4 regions of the Streptomyces sp. NPDC046925 genome follow, and region 1 is predicted to be linked to each of the others. Evidence: riboswitches for the same ligand, from Rfam matches in the RefSeq annotation. Region 1 holds a riboswitch; each other region holds the start of a gene.

Region 1 (4,161 bases):
TGCGCAGCGCACCGGGAGCGGTGCTCGGGTGATCGTTCATGGCGCGGTTCAGCCGCGTCGGCGGCGTGCCTGCCAGAGGGCGGCCACGCCGAGCAGGGCGACGGCGGCGACGCCCGCGATCAGGCCGACGGAGGGGCCGCCGGAGCCGCCCTCCTTGTCGCCTGCCTCGCTCGCGGCCGACTTCTTCTTCTGGGGCTCTCCGTTGCCCGCGACCTGCTCGCCGCAGCCCGACTTCGGGTAGCCGGCGATGGCGCACAGCAGGGCGTTGCTGTCGTAGCGCAGCGGACCGGCGACCGCGGCGAGGGCGTCCGCGCTCGTCGCGTCGTCCGCGATCAGCGCGCAGGCGGTACGCCGCTGCTGCGGGGTCTCGCCGTCGGGGGCGTCAGCGGCCGTGCCGAAGTCGATGACTAGGGCGATCCGCTTGCGGTCGTCCTTGGCGGGGGTCTTGGCGCAGATCGTGTCGAAGTCGGCGGCGCCGCGCGGCTTCGCGGCGTCCTTGGAGTCCTCGGACACGGAGAACCGGAAGCCCTGCACGGACCCGTCGTCGGGGCGTGCGGTGCTCGGCCCCTGGCTCGCGTACGCCCACGAGGAGCCGTCCCGGTCCCAGAAGGACCAGTAGCGGTAACCGGCGGCCTGTGCGGGGGCGGCGGCGAGGACACCGAGCAGGGCGGCGACGAGCGCCCCGACCAGCAGGCGCCCGCACCGCGCGCGACCCCGCGTCACAGCTGCTGCTTCTTCTTGTTGCCGCTGTACAGGAAGCCGATGCCGATACCGGCGACCATGCCGACGCCGATGATCCACCAGATGCTGACGCCGCTGCCGTCGTCGTCGCTGTCCTTCTTCTCGTCGCCCTTCTCGGCAGCCTGCGGGGCGGGACCCTGCGCGTTGAGCTGCTTGACGAGGTCGGCGCCGCCGAAGTCACGCGGGTCCATGCCCGCGGCGTGGGCGGCGAAGATCAGCTGGGAGTAGGCGGCGGGGCCGGACTTCTCTGCCCACTGTGCGGAGTTCTTCGACAGCCACTCGGCCGACTTCTTCGCCTGCTCCGGCTGACCGGCCGCGGCGAGCGCGAGCACGGAGTCCGCGGTGTTGCCGAGGTCGGGCATGTTCTTGGCGCCGGGCAGCGAGGACATCAGGTGGTCGTCGCCCTCGGCGAGGGTCTTCAGGAGGTAGCCCGTGCCGTTCGACGCGGCCTGCTCGGCGGTCTTGGCCTTCTCGCACTTGGGGGCGGCGGCTTCCTTCTTCGCCTCGTCGACGACCAGACCCTTGCCGTGGCCGCCGAGGACACCGGCCGCCGTGGCGTCCGCGTTCGGCGAGAGCTTGCCGGTCTTGACGTCCGCGAGGCCGAAGGCGCCGCCGTCCTTGTCGCAGCTCATGGAGAGCGCGGGCAGCGCGTCGTACGCGGACTTGCCATCCTGCGACTTCACCGACTGCGGCTTCTGGCCCGCGGCGGTCAGGGCGCCGATGACGATGCCGGTGGAGTTGGCGTCGGAGTCCATGCCGGGGTTGTAGCCCCAGCCGCCGTCGCCGTTCTGCACCGACTTCAGCCAGTCGACGCTCTTCTTGACGGTCTTGTCCTGGCCCCCGAGCGCGCCGAGCGCCTGCACGGCGGCGGCGGTCGAGTTGCTGTCGACCATGGTCTTGGAGTCGCACGGCTCGCCCGCGTCGGCCCGGAACGCGGCGAAACCGCCGCTCGCGCACTGCTGCCCCGTCAGCCAGTCGACGGCCTTGGCGGCGGGCTTCACACCGGCCGAGTCCTGGGCGAGCAGGGCGTACGACTGCCGGAACACCCCGTCGAACTTGGGGTCGCTGTCGCCGTAGAGGCCGGAGGGCAGCTTGGCGGAGGGCGACGGGGACGCGGTGTCCGCGAAGGCGGCCGGGGCGGCGACCGAACCGAACACGGCGACGGCGGCCAGGACCGCTGCGCTGCGGCGAACGTTCATGATGCGGCGGGTGCCTCTCCCTGCGGGGAGCGGAGGCAGCACGGGCGCGTAGCTGGGCACGGGCACCGGGCGGCTCCGGCTCCGTATACCTCGACGGTGCCGGTCATCGGCGGTTCCGATGACGCGAGCCGGTCATGTTCCGTACCGGGCATTCCGGCTTACCGCGCGGGTGCGGCATACGGTTGCGGGTCAGCGCCGGATTCGCACCGGCTTCCCCCTGTACGGGCATGATGACGACGAGCCCACTCTACCGGCCCGTAGGGCAGCGGCCCGGGCTGCCCGCCCCCGCCCGAAGGCCGCACCGGCTCCCCGCGGAGGCCACACGGCCCGCCGCGGAGGTCGCACGGCCCGCCGTGAAGGTCACACCGCCCGGTACCGCACCGGATCGTTGCCCACCGCCTCCGCGCGGCCCAGCTTCACCAGGCGCCGTACGTGTGCCTCGGCCTCGGAGACGGCGATGTTGCGCGAGCCGTAGCGGATCTGGTCCCAGGGGCGGTTCCACTCCATCCGCTCGGCGAGTTGCCAGGGGGTGAGGGGTTCGGCGAGGAGGGCGAGCAGGTCGGTGAGGCGCTCCTCGTGGTGGGCCAGGATCTCCCGGACGCGGGCCGGGGCGTCCGTGAACGCGTACTGGTGGGCGGGCAGCACCTCGGCGGCGCCCAGGCGGCCGATGCGCTCCAGGGAGTCGATGTAGTCGCCCAGGGGGTCGGTGACCGTGTCGTCGTCGGGGTCCTCGTACAGGCCGATGTGCGGGGTGATGCCGGGGAGCAGATGGTCGCCGGAGAACAGCCGCCCGTGCCCGGGCAGCCGCGCCGGGTGCTCCTCCTCCAGGTGCAGGCAGACGTGGCCCGGCGTGTGGCCGGGGGTCCAGATCGCGCGGAGCCTGCGTCCCGGTAGTTCGAGCAGTTCGCCCGGCGTGATGTCGCGGTCGGGGAGCGCGGCGGCCAGGCCCGGCAGGCGGGGCGCGCGGCCCGCGTCACGTGCGGCGAGCAGCGGGGCCAGATGGTCGGCGGGGGCGCCCGCGGCCGTCAGCTTCTCCGCCATGTAGTCGAACCAGCGCGCGGGCGGCCCGGTCCGCGTGCGGCGTACGACCGACGCGTCCGCCTCGTGCATCGCGATCCACGCGCCCGATGCCTCGCGGACCTTGGCCGAGAGGCCGTGGTGGTCGGGGTGGTGGTGGGTGATGACGACGCCGTGCACCGCGTCGGCGGACGTGCCGCAGGCGGCGAGGCCGGTGGCGAGCGCGTCCCAGGACGTGGGGTCGTCCCAGCCCGTGTCGATGAGGACGGGGCCCGCGTCGGTGTCCAGGAGATGGACGAGGGTGAAGCCCAGGGGGTTGTCGGGGATCGGGACCTTGATGCTCCACACGCCCCCGCCGTGCTCGGTCACCTGCGGTTCGGTCACCTGCGTCATCGGGCGCCCTCTTCTTCTCTCGTCCGCAACTAGAACTAGTTCCAATGATCGCCCAAGTCGACCTTTTCGTCAGGCTACTTGAGTCTTGCCCTCCGTGGACTAGTGGAACTAGAACTGGTATCAGTTCTGAAACAGTGTCAGAAAGCGTGCCGCGCAGGCGGAATCCCGCAGGAGGCAGTCAGCCATGACCGAGATCGTGGAACACGGGCAGCTTTTCATCGGCGGGGAGCTGGTGGACCCCCTCGGCAAGGACGTCATCGAGGTGATCTCGCCGCACACCGGCCAGGTCTTCGCGCGCGTGCCGCACGCCGCGCCCGCCGACGTCGACCGGGCCGTCGCCACCGCGCGCAAGGCCTTCGACGACGGCCCATGGCCCCGGATGACGCTCGACGAGCGGATGGAGGTCATCACAAAGATCAAGGACGCGTTCGCCGTACGGCACGAGGAGATCGCCCGTGTCATCAGCTCCGAGAACGGCACCCCGTACACCTCCAGCATCATGGTGCAGGCCCTCGCCGCGATGATGGTCTGGGACTCGGCGCTCACCGTCGCGCGGAACTTCACCTACGAGGAGGAGCGCGACGGAGCGCTCGGCAAGATCCTCGTCCGGCGCGAGCCGGTCGGCGTCGTGGCGGCCGTCGTGCCGTGGAACGTCCCGCAGTTCACCGCCGCGGCCAAGCTCGCGCCCGCGCTGCTCGCCGGCTGCCCGGTGATCCTCAAGACCTCGCCCGAGGCGCCGCTCGACGCCTACATACTCGCCGAGATCGCCACCGAGGCGGGGCTGCCGCCGGGCGTGCTCTCGATCATCTCG
Region 2 (4,161 bases), on a different contig from region 1:
ATCTGCCGGACGGTGAGCTCGAAGCCGGTGTGTCCGTCCTGCGGGACGGTGGCGATACGGCGGGCGCGGTCCTTGGCCGAGCGGGTCGCGAGATCGTCGCCGTCCAGGAGTACGCGGCCGCCGGTGGGCGTGAGGGTGCCGTAGACGCAGCGCAGGAGGGTGGTCTTGCCGCTGCCGTTGGGGCCGACGAGGCCGACGGTCTCGCCCCTGGCGGCGTGCAGGGTGACGTCGTCGACGAGGGTTTTCCCACTCGTGCGGTAGGTGAGGGACTCGGTGGTCAGGATCGCCGCCGGGTTGCTCATGCGGTTGCCTCCGTACGGTTCCTTCGCAGCATCCACAGGAAGAACGGGCCGCCCGTCAGCGCGGTCAGGACACCCACCGGGATGTCCTGCGGCGCCGCGACCGTGCGCGCGGCGAGGTCGGCGGCCACCAGGAACACCGCGCCCATCAGGGCCACCACCGGCAGGAGCGCCCGGTGGGCGGCGCCGACCAGCATCCGGGCGGCGTGCGGGACCATCAGGCCGACGAAGCCGATGGCTCCGCTGTACGCGACGAGTACGCCGGTCAGGAGCGAGGCGAGGACGAAGACGGCGGCGCGGAAGCGGGCCGTGTCCAGGCCGAGGACGGTGGCGCCCTCCTCGCCGACCAGGAGCAGGTCGAGGGGGCGGGCCAGGGCGATGAGCAGCGCCGTGCCCGCGATGAGGGCGGTGCCGGGCAGGGCGAGCATGTCCCAGCGGGCGCTGCCGAGGCCGCCCAGCGTCCAGTACAGGACTTCCTTCAGGTGGTCCGCGCTGTCGGCCATGATCAGGATGAGGCTGGTCAGGGCGGAGAGGATGTACGAGACGGCCACTCCGGCGAGGATCAGTCGGCCGGTGGCGAAGCCGCCGCCTCCCGATCTGGCCAGGGTGTAGACGACGAGCAGGGAGAGCAGGGCTCCCGCGAAGGCGGCGGCCGGGATGGTGACGGTGGTGGCGAGTCCCGCGCCGAGGCCGAAGACGCTGCCGAGGACGATGACGGCGACGGCTCCGGCCGAGGCGCCGGAGGAGACGCCGAGCAGGAACGGGTCGGCCAGGGGGTTCCTCACCAGGGCCTGGAGGACCGTGCCGATGACTGCGAGCCCGGCGCCTACGGCTGCGCCGAGCAGGACCCTGGGGAGTCTTACGTCCAGGACGATGGTGCGGAACGGGGAGAGCTCCGCCCTCCCCGTGAGGATCTCCAGTACCTGGGGCGCCGGGATGCGGACGGAGCCCAGCGCAAGCCCCGCGACGACCGCTGCCGCGAGGGCCGCGAGCAGCCCTGTGACAACCGCGCCGTAACGGAGCTTTCTGTTGACCCCGTCCCGGTTGCCGTACATCACCGGCTTCGCCGAGTTCGTCCTCAAACGCCGGACGGGCTGGATGTTCACAGCTGGTCCGCCAGCTTGTTCACCGCCGTCGGTGCTCTCACCCCCGTGACCGCGTCCGACAGCGGCAGGGTCGCGAAGCGCTTGTGTTTGATGGCGGGGACGTCTGCCAGGACCGGGTCGTCGAGGAGGCGCTTCTTCTTCTGGGCCACCGTCGTGCCGCCGTAGTCGAGGATGACGATCACCTCGGGGTTGCGGTCGACGACCGATTCCCAGGACGCGTCGCCGAAGGACTTGTCCAGGTCGGCGAAGACGTTGCGGCCGCCGGCCCGTTCGATGATGTCGTTGCCGATGCCCCGGCCGCCCGCCGTGAACGCGCTCTTGTCGCCGCTGTCGTAGACGAAGACGGGGACGGGCTCGCGGTCCTGCGTCTTCTTCGCCGCGTCCGCCAGTTCGCGTTCGGCGCCACTGACCCACTGGTCGGCGCGCGCCCGTACCCCGAAGGTGGAGCCGACCTGCCGCACCTCGCGGTAGACGTCGTCCATGGTCACGGCCTTCTTCGCGCAGCCCTCGACGTTCAGGCGGCTCTCGATGCCGGACTTGGCCAGGGCCGCGCGGCTGCGGCCCTCGCCCGCGAGGAAGGCGCTCGCGTAGCCGCCGTAGACGAAGTCGGGGTTCGCGGCCAGGAGCTTCTCGTACGAGGGGTACTCCTTGGCGAGGACGGGGGTGTCCGCGTACGCCTTCGCGTACTTCGGCAGGACCTTGTCGTCGAGGTACGCCGTCCCGGCCAGGCGGTCCTCCAGGCCCAGTTCGAGCATGACTTCCGTCGCGTGCTGGTTCATCGTCACGGCACGCTTCGGCGGGGCGTCGTACGTCGTCTTCACGCCGCAGTTCGTGACCGTGTACGGGAAGCCGGGGGCTTTGGACTCCGGCTTGGACGTGCTGCCGTCGGAGGTGGACGAGCACGCGGCGAGCGGGGTGAGCAGGGCCGCGGCTATGAGCACGCGCAGGGTCGCGCGTATGGGGCGGGACATGGCTGAGCTGCCTCCTCCAGGGGATTTCCGCGTCCCCTGCGTCGTGGGAGAAAGAGGCGGCAGGTCAGTTCCTGACTGCCCCGCCCGCGAGGGGAGGGGTCACAGTGGCGGGACCGTGCCGGATTCGCACCGGCTTCCTGGGTCCTGCCGCCCGAAAGGTGAGCTCAGTATGCCTGGACGACCTTCACCTCTTCTTCGGTGACCTCGCCCTCGACGATCCGGAAGGAGCGGAACTGGAACTCGCCCGCGTCGTCGGTGTCGGCCGTGGAGACCAGGACGTAGTGGGCGGCGGGCTCGTTCGCGTACGAGATGTCCGTGCGCGAGGGGTATGCCTCGGTCGCCGTGTGCGAGTGGTAGACGATCACCGGCTCCTCGTCGCGGTCGTCCATCTCGCGGTAGAGCTTGAGCAGGTCGGTCGAGTCGAACTCGTAGAACGTGGGCGAGCGGGCCGCGTTCAGCATCGGGATGAAGCGTTCCGGGCGGCCGGTGCCCTCGGGGCCCGCGACCACACCGCAGGCCTCGTCGGGGTGGTCCTGGCGCGCGTGCGCGACGATCTGGTCGTGGAGGGCCTGGGTGAGGGTCAGCATGGCAGCCAGGATAAGCAGAAGGGCCGGCCCGTACCGAAGAGTGGTACGAACCGGCCCACATGCTGGGATCAGCGGTGATCAGACGGTGATCGGGACCCGTCGGGCGGGCCCCGTCGGTCAGAACCCGTCGGTCAGGACTTGACCGCGTCCTTCGGGCCCGACTGGCCGCCGCCCGCCGACGCCTTGTTCTTGCGCTGCATGGCCAGGTAGCCGATGCCGAGGATCAGCGCCCACACCGGAGCCGCGTAGAGCGAGATCCGCGCGTCCTTGTCGATGCCCATCATCACGATGACCATCGCGATGAAGGCGAGCGCGAACCAGCTCGTGTACGGAGCGCCCGGCGCCCGGAAGGTGGACTGCGGGAGCTCGCCGCGGTCGGCCTTGCGGCGGTACTTGATCTGGCAGACCAGGATCATGATCCAGGCCCACATGCCGGAGATGGTCGCGAAGGAGACGACGTAGTTGAACGCCTCGCCCGGCCACTGGTAGTTGATCCAGACGCCGACCAGCATCAGCGCGGCGGAGAAGGTGGTGCCCACGAGCGGCAGGCCGTTCTTCGTGAGCTTGGTGAAGAACGCCGGTCCCTGGCCGTTGAGCGCCAGGTCACGCAGCATGCGGCCGGTGGAGTACATGCCGGAGTTGCAGGAGGAGAGCGCGGCCGTCAGGACGACGAAGTTGACGATCGCGGCGCCGACGCCGAGGCCCATCTTGTCGAAGGCGGCGACGAACGGCGAGACGCCCGGCACGAACTCCGTCCACGGCACGACCGAGAGGATCATGATGAGCGCGCCGACGTAGAAGACGGCGATGCGCCACGGCACGGTGTTGATGGCCTTGGGCAGGACGGTCTTGGGGTCCTTGGACTCGCCCGCGGTGACGCCGACCAGCTCGACGGCGAGGAAGGCGAACATCACGATCTGGAGCGTCATCAGCGTGGAGCCGATGCCGTTCGGGAAGAAGCCGCCCTGGTCCCACAGGTGGGTCACGGAGGCGGTGTCACCGGCGTCGGAGAAGCCGATGGTGAGGATGCCGGCGCAGATCAGGATCATGCCGATGATCGCGGTGACCTTGACCATCGAGAACCAGAACTCGAGCTCGCCGAAGAGCTTCACGGAGATCAGGTTGGCGCCGTACAGGATGACCGTGAAGATCAGCGCGTAACCCCATTGGGGGATGGCGTCATGGGTCCAGTACTGCA
Region 3 (4,161 bases), on a different contig from region 1:
CCAGGACGACCAGACACTGGACCAGCGCAAGGAGTGAGCGCCGCAGGATGTAGGCGCGCACCTCAGCCGATGCGGACCCGGTCGAAGCGGGCCCAGTCGTGCGAGTTCGGCGGTGCCGCACGCAGGCCGCGTACGGACGCGTCGACGGCGTCGTTGGCGTCGGAGAACGCCCACACCAGCAGTCCCGATGCGTCGCGGGCGATCTTCTGGGCCCGGGCGAGCAGGCTCAGCCGGTCCTGCTCGTCGCGGGTGGTGCGGGCCCGCTCGAGCAGCGTGTCGAACTTCTTCGAGGCGTACTGCGTCTGGTTGCGGGCCGCTCCGCCGCGCACCCGCTGTTGCAGGAAGTCGGAGACGGGCAGCGTGGAGGTGGTGTTGAAGGCGGCGACGCCCTTCGTCTTGATCTCGGAGAAGTACGTGCTGGACGCGCGGGTGTTGGCGCTCAGCTTCAGCCCGACCTCGCGCAGCTGGCGCGCCATCAGGTCAGCGGCCGGCTCCCAGGCGGCGTCGACGGAGCTGGTCTCCACAGTGATGTGCAGCCCCTCGGCCCCTGCCGCCTTCACCAGCCTGCGCGCCTCGCCGACATCCCGTGCCCGCGGCTCGAGGTCGTCCGGGTAGCCGCGCAGGCCCATGCCGAACAGGTCGTTGCCGCTCTCGCCGTGGCCGGCCAGCGCGATGCGTACCAGGGCCGCCCGGTCGATGCCGAGCTGCACGGCCCGTACCAGGCGCGGATCGTCGAACGGTTCGCGTCCGGTGCGCAGGAGGAGTTGCTGCGCGGTCGCCCGCTTGGCCGTCAGGAGCCGGGTCGAGCCCTCCTTCTTGAGGCGTTCCACGGAGGATCCGGCCATGTCGGCGGCGTAGTGCACCTGCCCGGAGAGCAGCGCGTTGAGCCGCGCCGCCTCGTCGTTCGCCGGGACGATTTCGAGCTCGGCGATGTGCGGGGCACCGTCCCAGTGGTCCGCCCAGCGGCGGTAGCGGGCGGTGCCTCCGGGGGTGAACGACACATAGGTGAAGGGGCCGGAGCCGACGGGCTTGCGGAAGTCCTTCGTCCCCTCGGGGATGATCTCGGTGCCGGGTCCGGCGAGGACGGTGGGAAACTCGAAGTTCGGCGCCTTCAGCCGGAAGACCACGGAGCGTTCGCCGTCGGCCTTACTGGCGGCGAAGTCGATCGAGGAGAGCAGCACTTGGGAGGGCGAGCCGGTGGCGGGGTCGGCGGCCCGGCGGTAGCTGTAGAGGACGTCCTTCGCGGTGACGGGCCTGCCGTCGTGGAAGTGCGCCCCGCGCAGGCGTATGCGCCACCGGGTGCCCGAGGCGTCGCTCTCCCAGGACTCCGCGAGCCGCGCTCGGACCGACATGTCGTCCGCGTACGTACCGAGCGTGTCGTACAGGGCCTTGGCGCGGGCCTGGTCGACGAAGTTGGGGGCGACGTGGGGGTCGAGGGTTTCCCGGGAGCCGCCGGCCGTGAACGCCGCGCGGAACCGGTCGCTTCCACCCCCGTCCTTCCCGTCTGCGCCGCAGCCGGTGAGCAGGCCGGACGCGGTCAGTGCCAGGGCTCCTCCGGCGGCCAGCACCCCTCGTCTGCCGGGCTGTGGCCGCTGCTCGGGCTCCGTGCGGGCATGCGTGAGCACAGTCGATCCTCTCCGGGGTGTCCTCGCCCCTGCAGTCAGACCGGCGACGGGTCAGTCTCCTGACTCCCGGATCGTCGCTCGCCTCCGCCTTCCCGCCCGCGTCAGCGGACAGTGGCGTGCAGGAGGATCGCTCCCCGGTCACAGTGGCGGGACCGCGCCGGACTCACACCGGCTTCCTGGTTCCCGTCGCCTCGTGTGCTCATTGTTGCGTACGAGGCGACGGAGCAGGCCCCCCGGGCGTGTGGAGCGGAGCTGCCCGGACCTCAGGTGAGATAGTCGACGGATCGGCGGATTCCACCCCCGACGACCACGAACCAGACGCCGATCCACCCGCCCCGAACCCGAGGAGCCACCCGGTGGATGACCTCACACAGCGGCTCGCCCCACGGTGCCGCCCATGATCCCGTTCGCCCTGTACCTCCCCGGATCAGGCGCCCTCCCGCGATGGGTACAGATCACGGTCGCCGTCGTGGTCATCGGCGCGATGGCCACCCGCATCTGGCTGTTCCTGCGCCGCCGGAAGTGAAGGGTGCGGGCACAGCTTCCGGACGACGCCGGGGCGGTTGTGGAAGGGGTCGTCTTCGCGCGGCGTGGTGATGCTGCCCGATGGCAGGCCACCTCGGGGTCTCCGACCGTCAGCCCTCCGCCGCCCACGCCAAAAGCTGCTGGATGCGCAGGCCCCGGCGGGCGTCGATCGGCGTGGAGCGGTTGGCGCGTACCGCGTGTGCGAATTCTCGGCGCAGCACGGGCCAGCATTCCTCGTGGTCCAGTTCCGCCGTGTCGTAGACGAGTTCGTCGCCGGGGCCGAGCAGTTCCACCCGGGTGCGGGCCCGCGGAAGCCGTACGGAGCCCGAGAGCGAGGCCTGGCTCACCGCGCCGTTCTCGTGTTCGCAGGTCAGCTCGGTCCAGCGGCGCGGGTCTCCGGTGGAGCGTACGGAGGTGATGGGGCCGACAGCGGTGTCGAGGAGATCGAGGAGGTGCGGGCCAAGGTCGAGCAGTGCGCCGTGCTCCATGCGCCAGGCGGTGGCGAAGTCCCCGCCCAGGAAGGCGCCGTGGAGGTAGCAGGAGCGGGCGCCGGTGACCTCCACGTGCCGCGCCGCTTCCAGGAAGGCGCGGGTGGCCGGGTGATAGCGCTTGGTGAGGACGAGTTGGGAGACCACGCCCGCTTCCTCGACCGCGTCCGCCACACGCCGCGCCCCGGCGAGATCCGGGGCCAGGGGCTTTTCGAGCAGCAGCGCCTTGCCGGCCTTCGCGGCGCGGGGCGCCAACTCGGCCTGGACGGCGGGGGGTACGGCGAAGGCGACGGCCTCGCAGTGGTCGAGGAGTTCGTCGAAGCTCGCGGCGACGGCCGCACCGTAGGGCGCCGCGGTCTCGGCCGCCGCTTCCGGGCGGCGGGCCCACACGGCGGCCAGCGTCGTCTCGGGTCCGGCGGCCAGCATCCGCGCATGCATGACGCGCGCCCACGGCCCGGCACCGACCAGGCCGACCCTCACCGGCGCGGGCGAACCGGCGGCGGAGTCGGCGGGCTCGGCGGGCGAAGGGCGGGAGCTGCTGTCGCTCATGGGGTCTCCGTTCAAGCGTGTGCTTGCGCTTGTGCGTAGTGCGTAGGTGGTGGTGTCGTCGGTCAGGGCGTCGACGCGTCCAGTCGTGCGTCCGCGCGATCCGGCGAGTAGAGGTGTTCCACGACCATCTCGCCCGCGCCCATCAGGCCTGCCCGGTCCCCCAGTTGTGCGGTGACCACGTTCAGGTTGGCCGTGGTGCGGGGCATGGCGCGCTGGTAGAGCAGTTCGCGTACGCCGGTCATGAAGGGGGCTCCGGCGAGGTCGCCTGCGAGCATCAGGACGCCGGGGTTGAGCAGGGTGACCACGGTGGCAAGCACCTCCCCGACGCGCTGGCCCGCCTCCCTGGCCAGGCGGATGGCGTCGGGCTGGCCGTCGGCCAGGTGCTGGTGCACGCCCGAACCGGACGTGGTGGGAATGCCGAGCGCGGAGAGCTGTCCGGCCAGGGCGCGTCCGCTGGCGACCGCGGCGAGGCAGCCGTAGGAGCCGCACATGCACAGCGCGTCGGGCCGGTCGTGCAGCCGGATGTGGCCGATGTCGCCGGCGCCGCCGTCGATGCCGCGGTAGACCTCGTCGCCGACGACAACTCCCGCGCCGATACCGGTCGATGCCTTGATGAGCAGGAACGCGGCGCAGTCCGCATGGCCCGCGCGGTGCTCGGCGTACGCCATGAGGTTGGCGTCGTTGTCGACCAGGACGGGCACCGGGCCGGGTTCCAGCGAGGCGCCGACCTGCTCCGCGTACGCCGCCTGCATCTGTTCCCGGATGGGGAAGCGGTCCCAGCCCGGCATGATCGGCGGTTGGATGACCTGGCCGAGCTCGAAGTCGACGGGGCCGGGGACGGACATGCCGATCCCCGCCACCTTGCCCGGCTCGGTCCCGGCTTCGGCGAGCAGGGGCAGGAACCAGCCGGCCAGGGTGTCGATGACCTTGGCGGGCCCGTCGGTGACGAGGACGGGTCCCGAGGTCTCGGCCAG
Region 4 (4,161 bases), on a different contig from region 1:
GTGCGGGTCTTCTCCCAGGCGGGCAGCGGACCGTTGCGCTCGGCGAGGTCGGCGGACGCCTCGTATGCGGCGAGCATGATCCGCTCGGCGATGCGCGTCGAGAGGGCGCGCGCGGCGGGGGAGTCGAAGGGCAGCTTCAGCTGGAAGAAGACGTCCTGGAGGCCCATCGCGCCCAGGCCCACCGGACGCCACCTGGCGTTCGAGCGGCCCGCCTGCTCGGTCGGGTAGAAGTTGATGTCCACGACGCGGTCGAGGAACGTGACGGCGGTACGGACGGTCTCGTCCAGCCGCTGCCAGTCGATGTCACCGGCAGCCGTGTCCACGAACGCGCCGAGGTTCACCGAGCCCAGGTTGCAGACGGCCGTCTCCCCGTCGTCCGTCACCTCCAGGATCTCCGTGCAGAGGTTGGAGGAGTGGACGGTGTGGCCGGGCTCCGCCGTCTGGTTGGCGGTGCGGTTGGCGGCGTCCTTGAACGTCATCCAGCCGTTGCCGGTCTGCGCGAGGGTGCGCATCATGCGGCCGTAGAGGTCGCGGGCCGGGATGGTCTTGCGGGCCAGCCCGGCGGCCTCGGCCTTGCGGTAGGCGGCGTCGAAGTCGTCGCCCCACAGGTCGACGAGCTCGGGCACGTCGGCCGGGGAGAACAGCGACCAGTCCTGGTCGGCGGCGACCCGGCGCATGAACTCGTCCGGGATCCAGTGCGCGAGGTTGAGGTTGTGCGTGCGACGGGCGTCCTCACCCGTGTTGTCGCGCAGCTCCAGGAACTCCTCGATGTCGGAGTGCCACGTCTCCAGGTAGACGGCGGCCGCGCCCTTGCGCCGGCCGCCCTGGTTCACGGCGGCGACCGACGCGTCCAGGGTCTTCAGGAACGGCACGATGCCGTTGGAGTGCCCGTTCGTGCCGCGGATCAGCGAACCGCGGGCGCGGATGCGGGAGTACGAGAGGCCGATGCCGCCCGCGTGCTTGGAGAGGCGCGCGACCTGGTGGTAGCGGTCGTAGATGGAGTCCAGCTCGTCCAGCGGGGAGTCGAGGAGGTAGCAGGACGACATCTGCGGATGCCGCGTGCCGGAGTTGAAGAGCGTCGGCGACGACGGCAGGTAGTCCAGGCGGCTCATCAGGCGGTACAGGGAGGCGACTTCGTCCACCGAGCGGGCGCTGCCGTCCTCGGCGAGGCCGCTCGCCACGCGCAGCATGAAGTGCTGCGGGGTCTCGATGACGTGCCGGGTGATCGGATGGCGCAGGAGATAGCGGCTGTGCAGGGTGCGCAGGCCGAAGTAGCCGAAGCGGAAGTCGGCGCCGTCCTCGATGGCGTCGTCCACGAGACCGTCCAGGCGCTCCGCGTGGTCCACGGCGAACGCGGCGGTGCGGTCCGCGATCAGGCCCTCGCGATGCCCCACGGCGACCGAGTCGGAGAAGCTGCGCACGCCCTGCGACGCGGCCTCCTCCCGGATGCTGAGCGTGAGGAGCCTGGCCGCCAGCTGCGAGTACGTGGGGTCCTCGGAGATGAGCCCGGCAGCCGCCTCGGTCGCCAGCTCCCGCAGCTCCGCCACATCGGCCTTGGCCGAGCGGCCCCGCAGCGCGGCGGCGGCGACTCTGCCGGGGTCGGCGTCGGGGAGGTCGGCGGTCAGTTCGGTCAGGGTACGCAGCAGCGCGGTTCCCGGGCCGTCGGCGGTCTGCTGACCGTCGGTGGTCTGCGCTGACGCAGGTTCGGCTGGCGCGATGGTCACGGAGCACTCCCTCGCTCGGCTCGGAGCCTTGAGGGAGGGCAGGAGTGACACACGGGCGCGCCCGGGCAGGGCGGTGCTCCGCGTCCACCAGCCCATTCCACGAGGCCCGGACGTCGTCGGCACCCGAACCGGACGGAACGGGTGCACTGTCGGCAGGTCCTCGGACTCATGGGTACGACAAATACGTACTCATACACCGTTGCGGGACAGTTCCGGACTTGCACCGGATTCCCCTGCGGCGACAGCGAGCACGAGCATACATCTTGTGCTGGCTCTGAGCGGCAGCCCCATATCTTGTGTCGGTGCGTGGATCCTCTAGGGTGGCGGCCGAACTGAAGGCCGAACTGGAGGCCGAACTGATGGCCCAACGGGGGGAGTCGGTGTGCGAGCTCGGGTCGCGGGTTGTGCCGCGCTGTTGATGACGCTGCTCAGCGCGTGCGGCGGCGGTGAGGACCAGGTGAAGGCGGCCGATCCGAAGCCCGTGCCGACGCAGAAGCGGACCGGGGAGGTCGGGGTCGACGGCGAGGCCGATCCCCGCAAGGTCTTCACGGAGGCCGAACTCAAGGCCGCTCTGCTGCCCGCGAAGGAGGTCGGGCCGAAGGCCAAGGCATACGACGTCACCACCGGCGCCTTCGGTCAGCAGTACGGCGGCGGCGATTGGGGCAGCTGCGCTCCCGGCAAGGACGCGCGCGAGGAGTTGGCGCGACTGCGGGGGAACAGCGCGGGCCACACGGTGCGGCCCTTCCCGGGCGCGATCGAGGACAAGGACCCGTTCGTCCACGTGGCCCTGGTCTCGATGCCGGTCGAGCGGGCGAAGCGCCACGTCACGCTGCGCAGGCAGCTCAACGACGCATGCCCCCGCGTCACCGTCGACACCGAGGCGGCTCCGGTTCGGGAGCACCACACGGCCGGGAAGCTGCCGGACCTCGGCGACGAAGCCATCGTGGAGAGCACGCGGACCACGGGCGGCGACGAGTACGACGGCACCGCGCGCCACAAGGTCGAGGTGCGGGTCGGCGGCGTGCTCGTCCTGGTGGACGCGGGCACCGACAAGGACGTGGCGATACTCGCGGCGGCCAAGGCGGCCGCACACGTCCGGACGGATCTCTACAGGACCTCGTGACGCCGTACGCATACGACGACGGGCCGCCGGATTGCTCCGGCGGCCCGTGTCATTCGCTTGCGTAGGACGGCTCAGTGCCCGACCGGCGCTCCCGCCGTGGCCGGGGGAAGCTCCTCCACGACGCCGGGGTCGCCGACGTCCGCGGTGTAGTCGCCGGGGGAGGTCTCGTCGATGCCGTCAGGGGCCTTCACGGCGCGCAGGACGAAGGTGAGGGCCACGGTGACCAACACGTTCAGGACGAACGCCGTGAGGCCGATGTAGCCGATCTCGCCGATGCCGGGGATCTCGTCCGACGAGCCGCCGAAGTGCTTCTGCGTCGGCGAGGCGACACCGTACGCGGCGGCCGTTCCGTAGACCATGCCGACCGCCCAGCCGGCGAGCAGCGCCCAGCGGTGGAACCAGCGCGTGAACAGGCCGCCGACCAGTGCGGGCATGGTCTGCAGGATCCAGATGCCGCCCAGGAGCTGGAAGTTGATCGCGACCGTCTTGTCCATGGTGAGGACGAAGGCGAGCGCGCCCACCTTCACCAGGAGCGAGACCAGCTTGGAGACCTTCGTCTCCTGCTCGGGCGTCGCGTCCGGCTTGAGGAAGTCCTTGTAGATGTTCCTGGTGAAGAGGTTCGCGGCCGCGATCGACATGATCGCGGCGGGCACGAGGGCGCCGATGCCGATGGCGGCGAACGCGACGCCGGTGAACCAGTCGGGGAACATGTTCTCGAACAGCTGCGGAATGGCCAGCTGCCCGTTCTCCACCTTGACCCCGGCCGCGATCGCCATGAAGCCGAGCAGCGCCAGCAGGCCCAGCATCAGCGAGTAGAGCGGCAGGATCGTGGTGTTGCGGCGGATCACGTTGCGGCTCTTGGAGGAGAGCGTCGCCGTGATCGAGTGCGGGTACATGAACAGCGCGAGCGCGGACCCGAGCGCGAGCGTGGCGTAGGTCCACTGCCCGGTGTGCCCCGGCGCGAGACCCGCCACGGGCTTGCCCGCCGCCTCGTTGGCCGCGGAGAACTTGTCGTTCGCCGCCGAGAAGATCGCGTCGAATCCGCCGAGCTTGATCGGGATGTAGATGATCGCGACGGCGATGACGAGGTAGATCAGGCCGTCCTTCACGAACGCGATCAGCGCGGGGGCGCGCAGACCCGACGAGTACGTGTACGCGGCGAGCACCGCGAACGCGATCAGGAGCGGCAGGTCCTTGATGAACCAGTTGGTGTCGGGACCGCCGCCGACGCCCATGACGTCGAGCACGGCCTGGATGCCGACCAGCTGGAGCGCGATGTACGGCATCGTGGCGAGGATGCCGGTGACCGCGACG

Evidence for each region. Region 1 has a riboswitch for cobalamin ahead of ABZ906_RS16310 (prenyltransferase/squalene oxidase repeat-containing protein). Riboswitches for the same ligand answer to the same signal wherever they lie in the genome.
Region 2: linked by a shared signal. The riboswitch ahead of ABZ906_RS29350 (ABC transporter substrate-binding protein) and the one ahead of ABZ906_RS16310 (prenyltransferase/squalene oxidase repeat-containing protein) in region 1 are both predicted to bind cobalamin.
Region 3: linked by a shared signal. The riboswitch ahead of ABZ906_RS32720 (ABC transporter substrate-binding protein) and the one ahead of ABZ906_RS16310 (prenyltransferase/squalene oxidase repeat-containing protein) in region 1 are both predicted to bind cobalamin.
Region 4: linked by a shared signal. The riboswitch ahead of ABZ906_RS25945 (ribonucleoside-diphosphate reductase subunit alpha) and the one ahead of ABZ906_RS16310 (prenyltransferase/squalene oxidase repeat-containing protein) in region 1 are both predicted to bind cobalamin.

The regions. Positions count from the first base shown of each region.
Region 1 covers NZ_JBEYWZ010000003.1:677,828-681,988, reverse strand. The annotation lists gene ABZ906_RS16320 (energy-coupling factor transporter transmembrane component T) at 1-40, opposite strand, end outside; gene ABZ906_RS16315 (SCO2322 family protein) at 49-723, opposite strand; gene ABZ906_RS16310 (prenyltransferase/squalene oxidase repeat-containing protein) at 720-1,940, opposite strand; cobalamin riboswitch at 2,066-2,200, opposite strand; gene ABZ906_RS16305 (MBL fold metallo-hydrolase) at 2,301-3,350, opposite strand; gene ABZ906_RS16300 (aldehyde dehydrogenase) at 3,535-4,161, shown strand, end outside.
Region 2 covers NZ_JBEYWZ010000008.1:159,818-163,978, reverse strand. The annotation lists gene ABZ906_RS29360 (ABC transporter ATP-binding protein) at 1-302, opposite strand, end outside; gene ABZ906_RS29355 (iron ABC transporter permease) at 299-1,354, opposite strand; gene ABZ906_RS29350 (ABC transporter substrate-binding protein) at 1,402-2,376, opposite strand; cobalamin riboswitch at 2,421-2,577, opposite strand; gene ABZ906_RS29345 (M67 family metallopeptidase) at 2,541-2,963, opposite strand; gene ABZ906_RS29340 (amino acid permease) at 3,095-4,161, opposite strand, start outside.
Region 3 covers NZ_JBEYWZ010000010.1:152,001-156,161, forward strand. The annotation lists gene ABZ906_RS32715 (ABC transporter permease) at 1-61, opposite strand, end outside; gene ABZ906_RS32720 (ABC transporter substrate-binding protein) at 63-1,625, opposite strand; cobalamin riboswitch at 1,678-1,807, opposite strand; gene ABZ906_RS32725 (hypothetical protein) at 2,023-2,151, shown strand; gene ABZ906_RS32730 (Gfo/Idh/MocA family oxidoreductase) at 2,261-3,187, opposite strand; gene ABZ906_RS32735 (ROK family protein) at 3,250-4,161, opposite strand, start outside.
Region 4 covers NZ_JBEYWZ010000006.1:343,923-348,083, forward strand. The annotation lists gene ABZ906_RS25945 (ribonucleoside-diphosphate reductase subunit alpha) at 1-1,724, opposite strand, end outside; cobalamin riboswitch at 1,858-1,999, opposite strand; gene ABZ906_RS25950 (hypothetical protein) at 2,107-2,847, shown strand; gene mctP (monocarboxylate uptake permease MctP) at 2,919-4,161, opposite strand, start outside.